3 regions of the Zhongshania arctica genome follow, and region 1 is predicted to be linked to each of the others. Evidence: predicted binding sites of a transcription regulator. Region 1 holds the regulator's gene; each other region holds the start of a gene.
The links. Region 1 encodes PhoB, which activates phosphate uptake and scavenging genes when phosphate is short. Its sites were predicted from a motif close to TGTCATAAANNTGTAACA; they were not measured.
Positions count from the first base shown of each region.

Region 2: the regulator PhoB is predicted to act here: its motif matches at 795-812, upstream of AB4875_RS15560 (UDP-2,3-diacylglucosamine diphosphatase).
Region 3: the regulator PhoB is predicted to act here: its motif matches at 939-956, upstream of AB4875_RS07175 (Na/Pi symporter).

Region 1 covers NZ_JBFRYB010000001.1:2,131,468-2,133,743, reverse strand. Annotated here, with positions in the region: gene phoR (phosphate regulon sensor histidine kinase PhoR) at 1-666, opposite strand, end outside; gene phoB (phosphate regulon transcriptional regulator PhoB) at 679-1,386, opposite strand; gene purU (formyltetrahydrofolate deformylase) at 1,472-2,276, opposite strand, start outside.
Region 2 covers NZ_JBFRYB010000001.1:3,437,537-3,439,812, reverse strand. Annotated here, with positions in the region: gene AB4875_RS15570 (sensor histidine kinase) at 1-212, shown strand, start outside; gene AB4875_RS15565 (response regulator) at 199-615, shown strand; gene AB4875_RS15560 (UDP-2,3-diacylglucosamine diphosphatase) at 881-1,699, shown strand; gene olsF (bifunctional ornithine lipid synthase OlsF) at 1,718-2,276, shown strand, end outside.
Region 3 covers NZ_JBFRYB010000001.1:1,581,753-1,584,028, forward strand. Annotated here, with positions in the region: gene AB4875_RS07170 (AMP-binding protein) at 1-876, shown strand, start outside; gene AB4875_RS07175 (Na/Pi symporter) at 1,024-2,178, shown strand.

The DNA.
Region 1 (2,276 bases):
CACTGTAAGCGGGGTACGCAGCTCATGAGAAACATTGGCAACGAAATCTTTGCGCATCTGTTCCAAGCGCTGTGTTCTTGTCACGTCACGGGCAAATAGCAAACGGTTGCGCTGACCAAAGAAGCTCAAGCTAATGCTAAGACTCAAATTACCATTAACCGGCGACATCATTTCTAAAGGCGCTTGATAATGCTCACCCTCAAAATAACGCAAAAACACCGGGCTTCTAATAAGATTAATCAGTTGGCGGCCAGTATCATCAGCCTTCCGCAAGCCCAGCAAGTCATGGGCGGAGTCATTACACCACTCGATATTGCCCAACGAGTCTAGCATCACGACGGCATCTGACATTGAAGCAAATGACGAGTGAAGGTAGTCAATCATCGCACGTAATTTTGCGGTATTCTGCGTTGCATCGCGCTGCATATCATAAATAACATCAAGAACCTGCCCCCACATACCCATTGCCTCCGGAGGCTCTTTGTCTGCACCGCTGTAGAGCCAGTCTGACAGGTGCTGCAGATTCCTTAACAACCATGCACACGCTAGTAGCGCCGCGACAAATAACGGCCAAATTCCCAAACCATAGATTTCGCATGCCCCAGCCACCGCCGTAATAGGTAGACTGATGCGCAATAATTCTGTCTTCCAGTTGTAGTAACGCATTAATTACTTTCGCTAGGCGCGGACACCGGTGGTAGAAAAGCGGTAACCCGTGCCTCTCACTGTTTGGATTAACAAACCGCAATCGCGCTCTTCTGTTTGCAAGGCTTTGCGAAGGCGACGGATGTGCACATCGACGGTACGCTCTTCAACGTAAACATTACTCCCCCAAACTTGATCGAGTAATTGCCCGCGGCTATAAGCACGTTCTTGGTGGGTCATAAAAAACTTCAACAATCTGAACTCTGTTGGCCCCATTTCCAAAGGCTGGGTGTCGACAAAGACGCGATGGCTGCCAGGGTCCAATTTTAAGCCGCCGACCTCTATCGTCTCTTCCTCTTCACGACTGCTCGAACGTCGCATTATGGCCTTAATTCTTGCCATCAGCTCCCGTGAGGAAAATGGTTTGGTGATGTAATCATCGGCACCAACATCTAAACCTTGTACCCGATTGTCTTCATCATCTTTAGCAGTGAGCATAATGACTAATTGATCACGCGTGAGCTGATCTCTGCGTAAACGACGCAACAACTCCAAACCGCTGGTAACAGGCATCATCCAATCTAGGAGCACTAAATCTGGGCGCTGATCAACGATAATACCGTGTGCATCCTGTGCATTACTTGCCTCCAGGCACTCATAGCCGGCTAGTTCAAGCCCAACACGGATCATTTCCCGAATTGCAGCCTCGTCGTCGACAATCAGTATGGTGGTCGCTGTCATCCCTCTACCCTTTTTGAAAAATATTTGTAAGCAGCATTAAAACGACATTTGGTGACAATTTTATGACAAGCAGCTTTTCTGTGGATTAATCAAACACCACGGTCTTATTACCAAGCACAAGTACACGATCTTCCAAATGGTTTCGCAGCGCCCGTGCCAACACCGATTTTTCTACGTCTTTGCCGAGCCTAACTAGGTCGTCTTTGCTGTGCCTATGTGACACTCTGATGACATCCTGTTCAATAATCGGGCCTTCATCAAGCTGCTCCGTCACATAATGACAGGTTGCGCCGATGAGCTTCACGCCTCGATCAAAAGCCTTCTGATAGGGGTTTGCGCCGATAAATGACGGTAAAAAACTGTGATGGATATTAATCATTCGGCCCGTGTATTCGCGGCAAAACTCAGGCTGAATAATTTGCATATAGCGCGCTAAGACAACGCAATCAGCCTTATAATCGCCGGTCAGCGCCATGATACGAGCGTGCGCGGGGGCTTTATTATCGGCATCTATCGCAACGTATTCGAAGGGAATACCATGCCACTCCACCATGCTCCGCAGGTTTTCGTGATTAGATATCACACAGGGAATATCGCAATCCAACTCACCGCTGTGCCAGCGATGTAAGATATCTGCAATGCAATGAGAGGCGTGACTGGCCAAGATGACCACTTTGCGCTTCACCGAAGAATCCACCAACTCCCACTGCATACCGTACTCTGCGGCGATCGGTGCGAAGGCCGAACGACAGGCGTCCACCCCCATACGCAGCGAGTCGGCGCGAATCTCGTTGCGCATAAAAAACCAGTTGTTCTCGGCGTCTGCGTGGTAGTTTGCCTCGGTTAGCCAACCACCTTGATCAGCGACAAACTGGCTAACTCGCGCCACA
Region 2 (2,276 bases), 1.3 Mb from region 1:
GCATAGGTATTAAAAAAGATCATTTTGATAAAATCTTCAATATTTTCCAACGCCTAAATAATCGCGATGACTTTGAAGGGTCGGGCATTGGTTTAGCGCACTGTAAAAAAATTGTGCAGATGCACGGTGGCAATATTTGGCTGGAGTCGCTTGTTGGTGAAGGCTCCACATTCTATTTTAGCTTGCGAGGTGGCGCTAATGAACAAGCTTAAACACGTTTTATTAATTGATGATTGCAAAGCAACTAATTACATACATAAATTGGTGATTGAAAAATATGGATTCGCCGAAACTATTACGGAATTTATGAATGGTAGTGAAGCAATTGATTATCTTTCTGCTATATCTAGGAGGAGGGATACAGCCCCCGAATTGATATTCTTGGATCTAAATATGCCGGTTCTGAACGGCTGGGAATTTTTGGAGCAATATGCTTTGCTTCCCGTTGAACATCAGGCAGGCGCCGTCGTAGTAATGTTGACTACCTCTTTAAATCCCGATGACGAAGCGAGAGCGACTGCGATTGCCGGTGTGAAAGCGTTCGCTAGCAAGCCTTTGACACTTGAAAAAATCGATGAAATTTTGGCGGAATTCTATCCGGGCTGCGCACGCTAGCTGTCGTCATAGCGGTCTATAAGCGTGCTGATGCTATTGGTTAAAAAAGCCCAATATAGTCACTGAATCTATACATTTTTGAGTTGATCTCTAAAACAAGTCGCTAGCAGTGTGCGCTCACGTATGGACCTCCGCTAGTTATGCTACTTAAGCTTTCCTGTATTCCTCGCTCATAACGCTGTCATAAATTTGTCTTCAAAAAGCCCTCTGTTTGTCACCTTAAAGTCCTAATCTTGCGATAAATGCATAGAGAGGATGCATGTGAGTGGAAACAAGACAGCGATACAAAACTATTTGGCTATCCGATATTCATCTCGGCTTTAAAGATTGCCGTGCTGACTACCTTCTTGATTTTCTTAACAGTGTTGAATGCGAAACACTTTATCTGGTTGGCGACATCGTCGATCTGTGGGCGCTTAAGCGCAGCTTCTTCTGGCCAGCCAGTCACTACGATGTGGTTAGAGCTTTATTCGCGAAAGCCAGTAGCGGCACCCGGCTGGTATATATACCCGGTAATCATGACGAGCCATTGCGTGACTATGTTGGCCATATTCTTGGGCCTATCGAGATAAAGCGTGAAGCTATTCATACCACATTGAACGGCAAACGCTTGTTGATGTTCCACGGCGACTGCCTTGACGAGCATATACGCTTGCGTAAATGGGAGCATCTAGTGGGAGATGTAGCCTACGATTTCTTATTGTTTTTGAACCGCTGGGCTAATGTGTTGCGGAATCGCTTTGGCCACAATTATTGGTCTTTAGCGACGTATATAAAGCAGCGAATTCCCAATGCTAGAAATGTGATTAGCGTCTTTGAGGAGGCGGCGGTCAAAGAGGCCTCAAGGCGTGGATTAGATGGTGTTATCTGTGGCCATATTCATCAGCCGGCACTGAAAAATATCAAAGGTCTAATGTATTGCAATGACGGCGACTGGATTGAGAACTGCACCTTGTTGGGTGAAACCTATCAAGGGAATTTAGAACTGGTGCAATGGACCGAGCATCAGACCTTATTGCAAAGCATGGCGGATAATGGCGGCCCAGCGAAAGCGCAATTATTGCCGCTGCGTCGCGCCGGATAATAACCTGGAGTAGATATTATGATTTCTGTTGATTCTGTGATTGATGAGCAATTTCCTAAGATCTCCAAGGGCAATCCGCGTATAAAGCGAACCTTATCAGCGCTCTTGAAATACTTGTTTCACGAGGCGGAATTTAAGCAATTCGAGAAAGACTACCCCTATATCCAAGGCTTAGATTTTGTCGAAAAGTGCCTGGACTACTTTGACTTTGGTTACGCGGTTAGCGCGCTGGATAAAGAGCGTATTCCCGTAAGCGGCCGGGTGGTGATAATTTCCAATCATCCTATCGGTAGTCTCGACGGCTTGGCCCTATTAAAACTGGTTTCAGAAGTTCGCAGCGACGTTAAAGTGATCGCCAACGAATTGCTCTATGCGATCAAGCCGCTGCGCTCATTGCTGTTGCCGGTAGATAATATGAGCGGTAAACGTAATCGCAGAGAGAACCTGCAAGCTATTCACGATCATCTTAGTGCGGAAGGTGCGGTTATCATATTTCCTGCCGGAGAAGTCTCTCGATTCAGCCCTGCAGGTATTCGCGACGGCCGCTGGCGCAATGGTTTCATTAAATTTGCGAGTA
Region 3 (2,276 bases), 550 kb from region 1:
CCAGCTGATGTTGATGTGTTGTATGCCAAGAATCGTGATAAGGAGCTAGTTCCCGCAGGTAACGGTCAGAAATATCATGCAGCAACAGGTCGTTGGCTAGAGGATCTTCAGCAACAGCTATTAAGTAGTGGAAAACTGAAGACAGAGCCTTTTATTTACCAACGCCTGGCACCTACCGCCACGCTATTTATTGGCACAGGAACACCGGCGGGTAAAACCCTATTGATATGCTTTCCAGGTAGGGGAGATCGAAGCATGATGATGCCGGTTGCGGTATTGTTACAGCACGTCGATGCCGCTGCCTATGATGTCTTAGTCATTGCGGAGGTTTTGAATCAAGCTTATCAGCGCGGTGTCCCGTTTCTTGGCAACACCGTGACGGATATGGCCGACTGGATAGCCAATTCTCCGCGGCTAGTCAACTACGGTGCCTATCGTACTATGGGCTGCAGCGCGGGAAGTTACCCGGCTTTAATCACTGCCTATCGATTGAGGGCAGAATTGGCGCTATCTATCGGTGGTCGTTTCCATAAAAATAAACATATCATCAAAATTCTGGGGAGAATATTTGTGATCTGGCGCGCTCGCTTGAAGGGGCATTGCCCACAAGTGCTATTAAGTTATGCTAAAAATGTAGGTCGTGACCGACAATATGCTAGGACAATTGCCTTCCTTTTTGGCGCTAAGCCGCTAGTCATTGAGCGGGATAATGGTCAGGTCGGACACCTGATTCTTGAGAAATTAGTTGAAAACGGTGGCTTGAGAACATTCCTGACACAAACCGTCTTTGCGCAAGCCGGCATGGAAATTATCCCTAATAAAAATGGCGATTTAGTTTTTAGCTTTCCTGAAAATAAAGTTCTAGAACATCAATAAATCCCTCGCCACCTCTAATATTCTTCTCTGTTATTAGAAGCTAATTTTATAATCCGCCTAGCTGACATTTAATTGAAACATAACTGACATATTATATTGGGAATATGCGTTTAGCCTTCAATGAATAGTCACTAGGATTAGTAAACTGTGTCGAATTTAGACTTGAGCTTGGCCGATCAACCCCAGGAGGACCCTGGTAAGTATCTGGTTTTCAAATGGATGCAGTTACTGTTCTTGATATACATTATTTTGCTCGCCGTCAGTGTTATTGGTGACGGATTCAAATTAGCGACAGGCGAGCACGCTACCGCACTTTTCGAATTTGCCCAGAACCCGCTGCTGGGTCTTATCATTGGCATGACGGCGACCGCACTTATTCAATCTTCAAGCACCGTAACTTCGATCATAGTCGCTATGGTTGCGGGTGGTTTGCCCATAGGTATTGCGATCCCCATGGTAATGGGAGCGAATATTGGTACCAGCATCACCAATACGATTGTTAGCCTGGGTCATATTACTAATAAAAACGAATTTCAACGGGCCTTTTCTGCTGCAACCGTGCATGACTTTTTTAATATGCTCTGTGTGGTGATATTTTTACCTCTGGAAATTGCGTTTGGTCTCTTAGAAAAAATCAGCAGTACGGTAATCACCTGGCTCGCAAAAATTCAAACTAGTGGTAATGGCTTTAACCCAGTAAAGGCGATCACAGAACCCTTCGCTGAGCGGCTTGTTTCTTTGGTGAGTCCCTTATCTGAGCTGATGGGTGGTATGATTTTAGCTGTAGCGGGTGTTGGTTTGATTGTTTTTGCCATTACGTTTATCGGTAGAACCATGAAGTCCTTGATGGTTGGCAAGGCCAAAAATGTTCTTCACCATGCTATTGGTAAAGGTCCTGTCACTGGGATTTTCTCAGGCACTATTGTGACGGTAATGGTGCAGTCATCTTCTACCACCACGTCCCTGGTGGTGCCCTTAGTGGGTAATGGTATTTTAAAAACCCGAGATATATACCCCTTCACCCTGGGTGCCAATATTGGCACCTGCATAACAGCATTAATTGCTTCGCTGGCGGTCACTGGCGAGTTTGCGCTAGTCGCACTACAAATTGCCCTAGTACATCTTATTTATAATGTGCTCGGAGTTGCGGTGGTGTTTGGGATTAAATTCTTACGTGAAATACCGCTTAAAATTGCAGAGGGGTTATCCCAGCGGGTAGCGGAGCAAAAGATTCTCGGTTTTGCTTATATCGCTAGCGTATTTTTTGTAATGCCGATTGTGGCTATCTTTGCTAGCCAATAAGCAAATTAAAATTTAGGTATACGTTTTTATTGCCCGCTGGGTCGCGTGTATATAGCTAGCACTTCACATGCGCTAGGCTAGATAAAAGCCCAAAATTA